3 regions of the Pseudomonas donghuensis genome follow, and region 1 is predicted to be linked to each of the others. Evidence: predicted binding sites of a transcription regulator. Region 1 holds the regulator's gene; each other region holds the start of a gene.
The links. Region 1 encodes FliA, which starts transcription of late flagellar genes. Its sites were predicted from a motif close to CTAAAGTTTNNNNNNNNNNNGCCGNTAA; they were not measured.

Region 1 (5,011 bases):
GGTGCACATTCGCGACAACCTCGACCTGGCGCCCAGCGCTTACCGCCTGACCCTGATGGGGGTGATCCTGGCCGAGGCCGAAATTTACCCGGACCGCGAGCTTGCGATCAACCCGGGGCAGGTGTTCGGTACCCTCAACGGCATTGCCGCTCGCGACCCGGCCTTTGGCCTGGAAGCGGTGTGGATCGACATCAACCAGCGCAGCCAGGCGCAGTCGCTGGGCTACACGGTGGTGGACGCCAGTACCGTGGTCGCCACCCACCTCAACCAGATCCTGCACAAGCACTGTCACGAGCTGATCGGTCACGAAGAAGTGCAGCAGTTGCTGCAGGTGCTGGCCAAGGCCTCGCCCAAGCTCGCCGAAGAATTGGTGCCGAGCGTCATTTCATTGTCGGGGCTGCTCAAGGTCCTGCAGGCATTGCTCGCCGAGCAGGTTCCGGTACGCGATATTCGCAGCATTGCCGAGGCTATCGCCAACAACCCGGCCAAGAGTCAAGATACCGCCGCATTGGTGGCGGTGGTGCGCGTCGGATTGTGTCGCGCTATCGTGCAAAGCATTGTCGGCGTTGAGTCCGAGCTGCCTGTCATCACCCTTGAGCCAAGATTGGAACAGATTTTGCTCAATAGTTTGCAAAGGGCTGGGCAAGGCCAGGAAGACGGTGTTCTTCTGGAGCCGAGCATGGCCGAAAAGCTTCAGCGTTCGTTGATCGAAGCCGCCCAGCGTCAGGAGATGCAAGGGCAGCCGGCGATCCTCCTGGTCGCAGGACCGGTACGAGCCATGCTGTCGCGCTTCGGTCGCCTGGCTGTACCGAATTTGCATGTTTTGGCGTACCAGGAAATACCTGACAACAAGCAAGTTACCATCGTCGCCACAGTGGGCCCGAACGGCTGAGGTAGTGGGTTATGCAAGTTAAGCGTTTTTTCGCCGCCGATATGCGTCAGGCCATGAAGCTGGTTCGCGATGAGCTGGGGGCCGAGGCCGCCATCATCGGCAACCGACGGATTGCTGGCGGTGTCGAGCTGACGGCTGCGCTGGACTACAAGCTGTCCGCCCTGGCGCCGCGGGTGCCGAACGTCGAGCTTGAAGACGAGCTGCGCAAGACCCAGTCGCGCATCGTCACCGCCCAGGCCGAACTGAGCAGTCGCAGCGAGAGCGAAGACGCCAACCGTCAGCTGTTTGCCGGCCTGCCGCTGACCGCTTCCGAGCCGTTGATCGACCCGCAGGTCGAAGCGCCGGTGGTGCCTGCTGCGCCGGCGGCTGCCCCGATCGATCCACGCCTGTTCGACTCGATGCGTTCGGAGTTGTCGGGCCTGCGCGAACTGCTTGAAGTGCAGCTCGGCTCGCTGGCCTGGAGCCAGTTGCAGGGCAACAAGCCACAGCAGGCCAACCTCTGGCGTCGCTTGCAGCGCATTGGCCTGTCCGGCCCGATTGCCCGTGAACTGCTCGAGCTGACCACCGAAATCGAAGAGCCGCGCCACGCCTGGCGCATGCTCCTGGCGCATCTTGCACGCATGATTGAAGTGCCGGAAATCGAACCTATCGAAGAAGGCGGTGTCATTGCCATGGTCGGTCCGGCCGGCATGGGCAAAACTACCACCCTGGCCAAGCTCGCGGCGCGCTATGTGCTCAAGTACGGCGCGCAGAACCTGGCCCTGGTGAGCATGGACAGCTTTCGCATCGGTGCCCAGGAGCAGCTCAAGACCCTGGGGCGGATTCTCAACGTCTCGGTCACTCACGTCGACCCGGGCCAGTCGTTGGCCCAGGCCCTCGACCCGCTGCTGCGCAAGCGCGTGGTGTTGATCGATACCGCCGGCCTGCAGGCCAGCGACCCGGCGCTGCGCATGCAGCTTGAAACCCTTGCCGGACGCGGGATTCAGGCCAAGAATTACCTGGTGCTGGCAACCACCAGCCAAAAGCAGGTGCTCACCGCCGCCTACCACAGCTACAAGCGCTGCGGCCTGGCCGGTTGCATCCTGACCAAGCTAGATGAAACCGCCAGCCTCGGCGAAGTATTGAGCCTGGCGATCAGTCACGAATTGCCGGTGGCCTATCTTACCGATGGCCCGCGCATTCCTGACGACCTGCACCTGCCGCGCCGGCACCAGTTGGTCAGCCGTGCCGTGAGTGTGCAGGTGCAGGACGAGCCCAGCGAAGAGGCCATGGCCGACATGTTCGCTGATCTCTACCACAGCTCCGGCAAACGCGTGGGCTGAGGTGAATATGAATACGTTGCAAAGTACCTACATCAATGGTCTGCCAGGCATTTTTCAGGTGTTGAAAGCGCAGCCCAGTCATGTGGCCTCGGTCTAAGTAAGACAAGGTAAAGAACAAACATGGGTAGCATGCATCCCGTACAGGTGATCGCCGTGACCGGCGGCAAAGGTGGCGTCGGCAAGACTAATGTGTCAGTGAACCTGTCATTGGCGCTGGCTGAGCTTGGCCGTCGGGTCATGCTGCTGGACGCCGACCTGGGGCTGGCCAACGTTGACGTGCTGTTGGGCCTGACGCCCAAACGCACCCTGGCCGATGTCATCGAAGGCCGTTGCGAGCTGCGCGATGTGCTGCTGCAAGGCCCCGGCGGTGTGCGCATCGTGCCGGCGGCTTCGGGTACGCAGAGCATGGTGCACCTGGCCCCGGCCCAGCACGCCGGCCTGATCCAGGCCTTCAGCGAGATCGGCGACAACCTCGATGTACTGGTGATCGATACCGCTGCGGGTATCGGTGACTCGGTAGTCAGTTTTGTCCGCGCCGCCCAGGAAGTACTGCTGGTGGTGTGCGACGAACCTACCTCGATCACCGACGCCTATGCGCTGATCAAGCTGCTCAACCGCGATTACGGCATGAACCGCTTCCGTGTCCTGGCGAACATGGCCCAGAGCCCGCAGGAAGGGCGCAACCTGTTCGCCAAGTTGACCAAGGTCACTGATCGCTTCCTCGATGTCGCCCTACAATACGTCGGTGCGGTGCCTTACGACGAATGCGTGCGCAAGGCGGTGCAGAAGCAGCGAGCGGTCTATGAAGCCTTTCCGCGTTCCAAGTGCGCGCTGGCGTTCAAGGCCATTGCCCAGAAAGTCGATAGCTGGCCGCTGCCTGCCAACCCACGGGGGCACCTGGAGTTCTTCGTCGAGCGTCTGGTGCAACCGACGAGTGCGGGTCCGGTGCTATGAACGCCAGCGGTTATCGGATGTACAGCAAGGCTTCGCGTGATGCCCAGTATGAGTTGATCGAACGTTACGCGCCGTTGGTCAAGCGTATCGCCTACCACCTGCTGGCACGGTTGCCGGCCAGTGTGCAGGTCGAGGACCTGATCCAGGCCGGGATGATCGGCCTGCTCGAAGTCGCCAACAAGTATGACGCGAGCAAGGGGGCCAGTTTCGAGACCTACGCCGGCATCCGTATTCGCGGGGCCATGCTCGATGAAGTGCGCAAGGGCGACTGGGCGCCACGTTCGGTACACCGCAATACCCGCATGGTCAGTGACGCGATTCGTGCAATTGAAGCAAAAACCGGCCGCGACGCTAAAGATCACGAAGTTGCTGCCGAACTTCAATTGAGTCTCGATGATTATTACGGGATTTTGAATGACACCCTGGGCAGCCGCCTGTTCAGTTTCGACGACCTGTTGCAGGACGGCGAACATGAAGGCCTGCACGAGGACGGTGCCAGTGCCCAGCTCGAGCCTTCGCGCGATCTGGAGGACGAGCGTTTTCAGGCAGCCTTGGCCGATGCAATCGCCAACCTGCCGGAGCGTGAGCGTCTGGTCCTGGCGCTGTACTACGACGAAGAACTCAACCTCAAGGAGATCGGTGAGGTCCTGGGGGTGAGTGAGTCGCGTGTCAGCCAGTTGCACAGCCAGTGCGCGGCACGTTTGCGTGGCCGCCTGGGGGAATGGCGGGCGCGTTGAACACCGGTTCGATGCAGTCGTGAAATGTAGTGCCGAATTGATTGAATGCGCGTTCCGCGCTGAACGCGTTAAAGACTGCTTGGAGGTCTAATTGAACAAAGACATGAAAATCCTCATCGTGGACGACTTTTCGACGATGCGGCGGATCATCAAGAACCTGTTGCGTGACCTGGGCTTTACCAACACCCAGGAAGCCGACGACGGCAACACCGCGCTGCCGATGCTTGAAAGCGGCCATTTCGACTTTCTGGTGACCGACTGGAACATGCCTGGCATGTCCGGTATCGATTTGCTGCGCAAGGTGCGTGCCGACGAGCGCCTGAAGCACCTGCCGGTGCTGATGGTGACTGCCGAAGCCAAGCGCGAGCAGATCATCGAAGCCGCCCAGGCCGGGGTCAACGGCTATGTGGTCAAGCCATTTACCGCCCAGGTGCTGAAAGAAAAGATCGAAAAGATCTTCGAGCGCGTCAATAGCTGAGGTACGCCACGGGGGCGCTATGGAGCAAACACAATCATCCTTGGGCGAGTTTGAGTCGACACTCAAGAAACACGCCAAGGAACTGGTCGACAGCCTGGAACGAGGCAAGTTCGGCGATGCGGTGCAACTGATCCATCAGCTGAACCAGACCCGTGACCTAGGCCTGTACCAGGAAGTCGGCAAACTCACCCGCGAGCTGCACAGCGCGATCGTCAGCTTCCAGATCGACCCGCACATGCCGCAGGCCGAGGAAGTGTCGCAGATCACCGATGCGACCGAACGGCTGTCCTACGTGGTCAAGCTGACCGAGGGCGCGGCCAACCGCACCATGGACCTGGTCGAAGCCAGCACGCCGGTACTCAACGAACTGAGCGACGAGGCCAAGGCGCTGAGCGTCGACTGGCAGCGCTTCATGCGCCGCGAAGTGGCGGCACCGGAGTTCCGTGAGCTGGCCAAACGCGTCGACAGTTTCCTGACGCGTAGCGAGGAGGGCAGCCGCAAGGTCGCCGGGCACCTCAATGACATCCTTCTGGCTCAGGACTATCAAGACCTGACCGGCCAGGTGATCAAGCGCGTCACGACGCTGGTCACCGAAGTAGAAAGCAATCTGCTCAAGCTCGTGCTGATG
Region 2 (5,011 bases), 1.1 Mb from region 1:
ATGAAGCGAATCGCCCCATGCCCTGCGTATGAAAGGAATCAACCATGACAATTCAGCCGTTACGCATCGATGCCACGCCCTCCAGCCTGGGAGGGCACCACTGATGCCAGTCTTTATCAGTTATCGCCACAGCCAACGCCTGGACGCCTTCATCATCAATGAACGGCTCAAGCTCGAAGGCATCAGTACCCAACTGGACCTGTTCGACAACGAGGCGCAGCAGACCACCGACGATATCAGCGGCATTATCCGGCGCAACATCAGCCAATGTACCCATCTGATCGCCGTGCTTGCCCCCGAGACCGCCGACGCCTGGTGGGTGCCCTTCCAACTGGGGGCGGCGACCCTGGTCAATCGCCGGGTTGCCTTCTACCAATGCGGCGAGGCCACCTTACCGGCCTATCTGGAGAAGTGGCCAACCATGTACAACCGCGAGCACATTGACCTGTACGTTCGCGCCTACCATGACGAGCAGACCTTCAAGCGTTCGATCGACAGTGAAGCCTGCGAGGCCAATGCCACCAACCGCTCCAACGCCGATTTCTTCCATGCCGACCTCAAGGCCAAGATCCGCCGCGGCTTCTAGCCCGTAGCGTAAAAAAACGCCCGTGGGCATCGCTGCGCACGGGCGTTTTTCTACAAACAGTATTACTGCTTGTTTTCGTCCATCTTCAACACGCCGTCCTCGAAGATGTTCAGCTTCTGCCGCAACTCCCGTGGCTGCATCGGCTCGGGCTCGGCCGCCGGGGCCTGCGCTTGCGGGGCAGCCGGTGCCGGCGCTGCAGCACCGGGTTGCGCGGCATCAGGGGCAGCAGGCTGGGTCTGCTCGCCCTCGATGGTACGCTGGGCCTTCTTGGTCAGAACAATGATATCGATACGGCGGTTGACCGGGTTGAGCGGGTTCTGCCGGTCGAACAACGACGACGAGGCGTAACCCACTACCCGTGCCACCTGAGTATCCGGATAGCCACCGGCGACCAGCGCACGACGGGCCGCGTTGGCACGGTTGGCCGACAGCTCCCAGTTACCGAAGTCACCGGTACCGGCGTACGGCTTGGCATCGGTATGGCCGCTGATGCTGATCTTGTTCGGCACCGCCTTGATGGTGTCGGCCATGGCCAGCAGGATGTCTTCGAAGTACGGTTGCAAACGCGCGCTACCCAGGTCGAACATCGGCCGGTTCTCGGCGTCCATGATCTGGATGCGCAGGCCGTCCTGAGTGATTTCGAAGAGGATCTGGTCCTTGAACTTCTGCAGTTGCGGGTTTTCTTCGACCTTGTTCTGCAGCTCCTGCAACAGCAGTTCCAGGCGTTCGCGCTCAACCTGCTCGGCCATGCTCTCAACCTTGTCCTGGTCCAGTTGCAAGCTGGTGTCAGGGGTCGGCTCGGATTTCACTTCCGGGTTGATGGTCTTTTCCGGAGCGAGCTGGGGCGAACCACCGAGATCGATGATGTAGGGCGTACCGCTCTCGGAAAAACCGATCGGGTCTTTGAAGTAGCCGGCAATGGCAATCTTCTGCTCAGGCGTGGCCGTCGACAGCAGCCACAGCACCAGGAAGAACGCCATCATCGCCGTAGCGAAGTCGGCGAAGGCGATCTTCCAGGCGCCACCGTGGTGGCCGTCGCCAAAGCGCTTGATGCGCTTGACGATAATGGGCTGATTGTTCTCCATGGCTTAGCGACCGCGAACTGCTTGTTCCAGCTCGGCGAAGCTCGGGCGATGGGCCGGGAACAGCACCTTGCGCCCGAATTCCACGGCCAGCGATGGCGGCATGCCCGAGGCCGAAGCCACCAGCGAGGCCTTGATCGCCTCGTAGATGTTGAGCTCTTCCTTGGCGTCATGGCGCAAGGATGTGGCCAACGGGCCGAAGAAACCGTAGGCGGCGAGAATACCGAAGAAGGTACCCACCAGCGCCGCACCCACGTGCAGGCCGATGGACTTCTGGTCGCCATCGCCCAGCGAGGCCATGGTCACCACGATACCCAGAACCGCAGCGACGATACCGAAACCTGGCATGCCGTCGGCGATGCCGGTCACGGCATGGGACGGGTGCTCGAGTTCTTCCTTCATGCTCAGCAGTTCCATGTCGAACAGGCCCTCGAGCTCGTGCGGGGCCATGTTGCCAGTGGACATGATGCGCAGGTAATCACAGATGAACGCCGTCATGCGCTCATCCCCCAGGACTGCCGGGTACTTGGCGAAAATCGGGCTGGCAGCGGCGTCTTCGATATCGGCTTCGATCGCCATCATGCCTTCGCGACGGGATTTGTTGAGAATCTCGTAGACCAGGCCCAGCACCTCGATATAGAAAGTGTGGGTAAAACGCGTGCCAAACATCTTCAGCGACTTCTTGATTACATGCATGGTCATGTAACCAGGGTTGGCCTGAAGAAATGCACCAAAGGCAGCGCCACCGATGATCAGCACTTCGAAAGGCTGAATCAGGGCCGCAATCTTGCCGTGGGAAAGAACATATCCGCCGAGCACACTCGCGAATACGACGATGATGCCGATAATTTTAGCCATAGATAGGAAGCACTTACTGTCGTGGTCAGGGTCGTGAGCGGAAGTTAAAAAAACTCTTCTTCTACTTATCGGCAGAAGTGCGCCAGACTATAGTCAGTCAAGGCGAAAAGCCAGTTCGGCCTACCTCCAGCATGCCTATTGAAACCATCGTGCCAAGTCAAACACCAAAAACACTCGATGCCTGGGTCAAGCTCCTCGATAGCGTGCGCCTACCGGTGCCGCTGGCCAGTTTCGAGCGGGTAAAAGCCGCCATCGGCGACAGCCGCCGCTCATTGCGCGATATCGCCGAACTGATGCAGGACAGCCCGGCCCTGGTGCTCAGCGTGATGCGCGAGGCCAATCACCACAGCAGTACGGCCATGAGCGAGCCGGCCGAGAGCCTGGAAATCGCCCTCAACCGCCTGGGGCTTGCGCGTACCACAGAGCTGCTGGAACGCCTGCCGGCCGTGCCCGAGAGCGAGATTGCGCCCACCCTGCGCCAGTTGCAGATGGTCAGCCAGCACGCCAGCCAGCAGGCCAACGGCCTGTTCGCCAGCCGCCTGGCGCGTCTGTGGCAAGAAATCCACTGGGGTAGCCTGCTGTTCCTGGCGCCGCTGTGGCCGCTGGCGCTGACGCACCCCAAGCTCCTCGATGAATGGGAGCTGCGCGTGGTGCACAAAGGCGAGTCGGCCTCCCGAGTGGAAGAAGAGCTGTTTGGCGTACGGGTCATGAGCCTGTGCAAGGCCCTGGCCGAACACTGGCGCCTGCCGGACTGGGTAACCCGCGGTTACCATTTACTGCAGGAAGAACGCCGCCTGCTGGCCGAGGCGATCCTCATCGCCCGCGATCAGGACAGCCTGCACCAGCAACAACGCCTCGACGATCAGCCAAGCTTGCGCCGCTGGTTCAATCAGCCGGCCAATACCGTGCTACTGGCCAACGGCCTGGCCCTGGCCTCGCAGGCGGGCTGGACCAATGCACATGTGCAGCGCTGGCAACTGCTCACCAGCCTTTACCTGCAAACGCCGTTGGACGATGTGCAACAACTGGTGCACCAACAGGCGGCGATCAGTGCCCGTCATCACGCCTGCCCCGGCCTGTTCCACCCGGCCGAGGCTCTGCTCTGGCCCTGGCAGCAACAACACCTGCACCAGGGCCAGATCGCCCCGCCAACGCCCTCGGCCCAGGCCCTGGGCACCTGGCGCAAGCTCTGCGGCGAGTTGCTCGCCGAGCCGAGCCCGTTCAGCAATGCCATCCACCTCACTACCCTGGCGCGCGATGCCCTGGTCGCCTGCGGCATGCAACGACTGATGCTGTTGATGACCGACAAGACCGTGAGCCAGTTGCGGGTTCACCAGACTGCCGGCATTCCCGGTGAAGCTGCCAACCTGGTGCTGCCTATCGAGCAAAGCAAACTGTTGCAGCGTTTGCTGAGCAAGTCGGCGCAACTGCGCCTGACCCCGGACAACCACGCCCAGTTCTCGGCCCTGCTGCCGGCCAGCCTGCGTGCGCTGTTTCGCAGCGAACATGTGTTGCTGCGCTCGCTATCGAGCAATGGCCGGGTGGTGATGCTGCTGGTCGCCGACCAGGGCGGCAAGCCATTGGCCGACGTCAGCGTGCAAGCCTTCGGCAAAACCGCGCAATGCATCGAGCGGGCCCTGACCGCCTTCAGCAACCGCAGCGCCTGAGCCATGCGCTACAATCGCCCCCCTCTGTTCTGCTCTGGAGACTCTGGATGACTGACTTTTCTGGCTTGCCCCTGGTAATCGAGCCGGCTGATCTGCAAGCCCGGCTGGATGCGCCAGAGTTGATCCTGGTCGACCTGACCAGCCCCAACCGCTATGCCAGCGGGCATGTTCCCGGTGCGCGCTTCGTCGACCCGAAGCGCACGCAGCTGGGCCAGCCTCCCGCGCCAGGCCTGTTGCCGGCCAAGGCTGACCTGGAAAAACTGTTTGCCGAACTCGGCCATAACGCCAACGCGGTCTACGTCGTATATGACGAGGAAGGCGGGGGTTGGGCCGGGCGCTTCATCTGGCTGCTCGACGTCATCGGGCACAAGCGCTACCACTACCTCAACGGTGGCATCCAGGCCTGGCCGGCCAACAACCTTGCCACTGATGTGCCGCTCAACATCACCGGCACGGTCAGCCTGACCCTGCACGAAGAGCCAACGGCAACCCGCGAGTACCTGCAAAGCCGCCTCGGTGCCACCGACCTGGCGATCTGGGACGCGCGCAGCCCAGCCGAGTACCGTGGCGAAAAAGTCCTCGCGGCCAAGGGCGGGCATATCCCCGGCGCGGTCAATTTCGAATGGACCGCCGGCATGGACATGAACGATCACCTGCGTATCCGCAAGGACATGCCCGAAATCCTCGCGCAGCTGGGCATCAGCAAAGACAAGGAAGTGGTCACCCACTGCCAGACTCATCACCGTTCCGGCTTTACCTACCTGGTGGCCAAGCATCTGGGCTACCCTCGGGTCAAAGCCTACGCCGGATCCTGGGGC
Region 3 (5,011 bases), 2.7 Mb from region 1:
TCGGGAACACGAAGTCGCGTACGAATTCTTCGCGCAGGTCGTCGATGTAGATTTCCTTGACGCCCATGGCCTGAGCCTTGGCGCGGGCCGGTTCGACCTCTTCGCCCTGTCCCAGGTCAGCGGTGAAGGTCACCACTTCACAGTTGTAGGTATCCTGCAGCCACTTGAGAATCACCGAAGTATCAAGGCCGCCGGAATACGCCAGTACGACCTTTTTTACGTCCGCCATGCCATCACTCCACGGGGTTGTACGGAAAGCCGTTGATTCTACCGACCTTGCGACAAAATTTACAGTGGGGCGACAGCTTGTGACGACAAAGCGACAGGAACTGTCGAGAGCGCGACGGACTGTCGCAGCTCAGGACTTGCTGACCGGCTTGCTGGCCTCTGTCGCCGCAGCCGGTGCGGCTGGTGCTTTGACGGCAGGCTCGAGCGGTTTTTCCAGCGGTTTTTCGACCGGCGTTACCCGATCAAGCTGAATGTTCACCCGCCGGTTGCGTGCGCGGTTGGTCGCGCTGTTGTTGCGCGCCAGCGGATAGCGCTCGCCATGGAAGCGCACGGTGATCTGCTCTTCGGGAATGCCATGGGCCTTGAGGTACTCCATCACCGCCAGCGCCCGGCGCCGTGACAGGTCGCGGTTGGTCAGGCGGTTACCGCTGTTGTCGGAGTGACCATCGAGTTCGATATGGTTGACCGAAGGGTCCGCCTTGAGAAAGTCGAGGATCACATCCAGGCGTGCCCGGGCATCGGCATCCAGGTCGATGCCCCCGCCAGGGAAGCCAACCTGCGCCTGGCGCACCTGGTCATAGTTCATCGGCAAGAGCTTTGCCGCACAGGCCTGATAATCGCCGTAGGCCTTGTTGAACTTGACTGGCAACACCCGCACTTCCATGGTCCGCCCGGCTTCACCGGCATAGTTGCGCACCACGGTGCTGCGACCATCGAGCAAACCGTTGATAAGGCGGCTGGCCTGGCCCTGGGAGCTGGTGAAGAGCACGCCACTGCGAGCCATGCGCACCGCCCCCAGGTTGATATCGCCGCGACCGGGCTGCCACGGCGCGGCCGCCGCCAGCAGGGTGGCGGAGCCTGTGCCGAGCACATTGTTGCTTGAACGCAGCTGGAAAGTCGCCTGCTCGCCGGCGCGACGGACGAACTCGCCGCTGCCGAAATCGGCAATGGGTTGAACCAGCCGACATTCGAACTGATCGCCTTCGACCTTCCACTCGATGTTCTCCAGACGGGTCTGGAAGGTGAGTGCCATGGCGGGCATGCTGGCAAACACACTGAGCAGGGCTAGATAACGCTGGCGCACGGGCGGCTCCACAGATTTTCACGGTATACCTGCACGCTATCGGTCGGGCGCGGCAAAACTTGATAGCGAGTGCTCGCAACCGGCTTTTCCGGTAGCATTGACCTTGAGTTCGACCCGCCTGGAATCCCCAATGTCCGACCGCCTGACCCTCCTGCGTCCCGACGACTGGCACATCCATCTTCGTGATGGCGCTGTACTGCCGCATACCGTCGGCGACGTTGCGCGCACCTTTGCCCGCGCAATCATCATGCCCAACCTGGTGCCACCGGTGCGCAACGCCGCCGAAGCCGGTGCCTACCGCGAGCGCATCCTCGCTGCACGCCCTGCCGGCAGCCGTTTCGAGCCGTTGATGGTGCTGTACCTCACCGACCGTACCCAGCCCGAGGAAATCCGCGCGGCCAAGGCCACCGGTTTTGTCCATGCCGCCAAGCTGTATCCGGCTGGCGCGACGACCAACTCCGATTCCGGCGTGACCAGTGTCGACAAGATCTTCCCGGTGCTCGAAGCCATGGCCGAGGTCGGCATGCCGCTGTTGGTGCACGGTGAAGTGACCCGCAGCGAGATCGACGTGTTCGACCGCGAGAAGCTGTTCATCGACGAGCACCTGCGCCGTGTGGTCGAGCGCTTCCCGACCCTCAAGGTGGTGTTTGAACACATCACCACCAGCGACGCCGTGCAGTTCGTCAACGAGGCCCCGGCCAACGTTGGCGCGACCATCACTGCCCAGCACCTGCTGTACAACCGCAACCACATGCTGGTGGGCGGTATTCGTCCGCACTTCTATTGCCTGCCGATCCTCAAGCGCAACACCCACCAGGTGGCCTTGCTGGACGCCGCCACCAGCGGTAGCAGCAAGTTCTTCCTCGGCACCGACTCGGCTCCGCACGCCCAGCACGCCAAGGAAGCGGCCTGTGGCTGTGCCGGCTGCTACACCGCCTATGCCGCGATCGAGATGTACGCCGAAGCGTTCGAACAACGCAATGCGCTGGACAAGCTCGAAGGCTTCGCCAGCCTGCACGGCCCGGCCTTCTACGGCCTGCCGGCCAACACCGATACGATTACCCTGGTCCGCGACAGCTGGACCGCCCCAAGCAGCTTGCCGTTCGGCGAGCAGACCGTTATCCCGCTGCGCGCCGGTGAGCAACTGCGCTGGCGCCTGCTGGAGGAAACTGCGTGAGCGAAGATCAGTACGAAGACGACCAGGAAGGTCATGGTGGCGGTCCACGCCACCCAATGGCTGAGCGCTTTCGCGGTTACCTGCCGGTAGTGGTCGACGTTGAAACCGGCGGTTTCAATTGCGCGACCGACGCCCTGCTGGAGATCGCCGCAGTCACCATCGGCATGGACGAAAAAGGTTTCCTGTTCCCGGAACACACCTATTTCTTCCGCGTCGAGCCGTTCGAAGGCGCCAACATCGAGCAGGCCGCCCTGGAGTTCACCGGAATCAAGCTCGACCACCCGCTGCGCATGGCCGTCAGCGAAGAGTCGGCCCTGACCGACATCTTCCGTGGCGTGCGCAAGGCGCTCAAGGCCAATGGCTGCAAACGGGCGATCCTGGTCGGTCACAACAGCAGCTTCGACCTGGGCTTCCTCAATGCCGCCGTGGCCCGCCACGACATGAAGCGCAACCCGTTTCATCCGTTCTCAAGCTTCGACACCGCCACCCTGGCCGGCCTTGCCTATGGCCAGACCGTGCTGGCGCGGGCCTGCCAGAGCGCCGACATCGACTTCGATGGCCGTGAGGCGCACTCGGCGCGTTACGACACCGAGAAGACTGCCGAGCTGTTCTGCGGCATCGTCAACCGCTGGAAAGAAATGGGCGGCTGGCAGGACTTCAACGACTGACGCTGGGGCAAGCCCGCTCCTACAGGCATAAAAAAACCGGCCATCAGGCCGGTTTTTTTATACCTGGCAATTACAGCTTGCCAGCGTTCTCGCTCAGGTAAGCAGCAACGCCTTCTGGCGAAGCGGTCATGCCCTTGTCGCCTTTTTTCCAGTTGGCAGGGCAGACTTCGCCGTGCTCTTCGTGGAACTGCAGGGCGTCGACCAGACGCAGCAGCTCGTCCATGTTACGGCCCAGTGGCAGGTCGTTGACGATTTGCGAGCGGACAACGCCCTTGTCGTCGATCAGGAAGGCGCCACGGAAAGCCACGCCGCCTTCGGACTCTACGTCGTAGGCCTTGGCGATGTCGTGCTTCATGTCAGCAGCCATGATGTACTGGACCTGACCGATGCCGCCGGCATTGATCGGGGTGTTGCGCCAGGCGTTGTGGGTGAAGTGCGAGTCGATCGACACGGCGATCACTTCAACGTTGCGCGCCTTGAATTCAGCCATGCGGTGGTCCAGAGCGATCAGCTCGGACGGGCAGACGAAGGTGAAGTCCAGCGGGTAGAAGAACACCAGGCCGTACTTGCCTTTGATGGCCGAAGCCAGGTTGAAGCTGTCGACGATTTCGCCGTTGCCCAGAACAGCTGGAACGGTGAAGTCCGGGGCATTTTTGCCAACGAGTACGCTCATGCGATATCTCCTGATGGGGTGGAATCATCTTGCACAGGCCAGCATGCACCGGCCTGGCATCGAAATGGCCGACCATCATACACCGCCCTGAGCCGCTCGCCGAGTTTCAGTCCGAACGCTCGACAATCAGCCGTTGGTCGCTCTAGTCCGCGCCCTGCAGAAAGAGCTTTGACAAGCATTCTCATTAACATTAAGCTTCTTCGAATTGAGCCTTAACCAGCGATGGCCAGCCCTATGTATGTGTGTCTTTGTGTTGGTGTGACCGACGGACAGATCCGCGATGCGATCTATGAAGGATGCTGCAGCTACAAGGAAGTCAGAAGCGCCACCAACGTGGCAAGCCAGTGTGGCAAATGTGCCTGCCTGGCCAAGCAGGTAGTGCGCGAAACCCTCACCGAGCTTCAGGTCAGCCAGGCTGCCCTGCCCTATCCTGTAGAATTTACGGCAGCATAATTCAGCGAATTCCAAGAACCGGACCCAGTGTCCGGTTTTTTTATGCCTGTAATTCAAGTAGTTAGGGGTTTAACGCGGAACACAAACATTCTTATTCCGATTAATTTTTATTTATTATTCAACAACTTAGGTTTGACAGTAGAAATTGCGAAGCTCAGACTTGCCTTTATAGACACACTTACAGGGCAGGACCCCATCATGAAAGGCGACGTTAGCGTCATCCAGCATCTCAACAAGATCCTCGGAAACGAGCTGGTCGCAATCAACCAATACTTCCTGCATGCCCGCATGTACGAAGACTGGGGCCTGGAGAAGCTCGGCAAGCACGAGTACAAAGAATCCATCGAAGAGATGAAACACGCTGACAAACTGATCAAGCGTATTCTGTTCCTCGAAGGCATCCCCAACGTCCAGGACCTGGGCAAGTTGCTGATTGGTGAGCACACCAAGGAAATGCTTGAGTGCGACCTGAAGATCGAGCAAAAAGGCCTGGTCGACCTCAAGGCCGCCATCGCCCACTGCGAGACCGTCGGCGACTTCGGCAGCCGTGAACTGCTCGAAGACATCCTCGAAGCCGAGGAAGAGCACATCGACTGGCTGGAAACCCAGTTGAGCCTGATCGACAAGATCACCCTGGAGAACTACCTGCAGTCGCAGATGGGCGAGTAAGTTCCCCCCCCCTGCCCTACAGGCAAAAAAAGCCCCGCATTGCGGGGCTTTTTTTTGAC

Region 2: a site for FliA is predicted at 2,592-2,619, ahead of motA (flagellar motor stator protein MotA). Genes of this name have one in related genera too.
Region 3: a site for FliA is predicted at 1,349-1,376, ahead of BV82_RS20995 (flagellar protein MotY). Genes of this name have one in related genera too.

What each region holds. Positions count from the first base shown of each region.
Region 1 is NZ_CP071706.1:1,806,307-1,811,317, forward strand. Features, by position in the region: gene flhA (flagellar biosynthesis protein FlhA) at 1-892, shown strand, start outside; gene flhF (flagellar biosynthesis GTPase FlhF) at 904-2,214, shown strand; gene fleN (flagellar synthesis regulator FleN) at 2,335-3,168, shown strand; gene fliA (RNA polymerase sigma factor FliA) at 3,165-3,905, shown strand; gene BV82_RS08300 (chemotaxis response regulator CheY) at 4,009-4,383, shown strand; gene BV82_RS08305 (protein phosphatase CheZ) at 4,403-5,011, shown strand, end outside.
Region 2 is NZ_CP071706.1:674,592-679,602, reverse strand. Features, by position in the region: gene BV82_RS03085 (TIR domain-containing protein) at 104-586, shown strand; gene motB (flagellar motor protein MotB) at 649-1,671, opposite strand; gene motA (flagellar motor stator protein MotA) at 1,675-2,526, opposite strand; gene BV82_RS03070 (HDOD domain-containing protein) at 2,658-4,193, shown strand; gene BV82_RS03065 (rhodanese-like domain-containing protein) at 4,241-5,011, shown strand, end outside.
Region 3 is NZ_CP071706.1:4,507,603-4,512,613, forward strand. Features, by position in the region: gene BV82_RS20990 (argininosuccinate synthase) at 1-229, opposite strand, end outside; gene BV82_RS20995 (flagellar protein MotY) at 359-1,312, opposite strand; gene pyrC (dihydroorotase) at 1,443-2,489, shown strand; gene rnt (ribonuclease T) at 2,546-3,157, shown strand; gene BV82_RS21010 (peroxiredoxin) at 3,228-3,830, opposite strand; gene BV82_RS21015 (bacterioferritin-associated ferredoxin) at 4,065-4,283, shown strand; gene bfr (bacterioferritin) at 4,482-4,952, shown strand.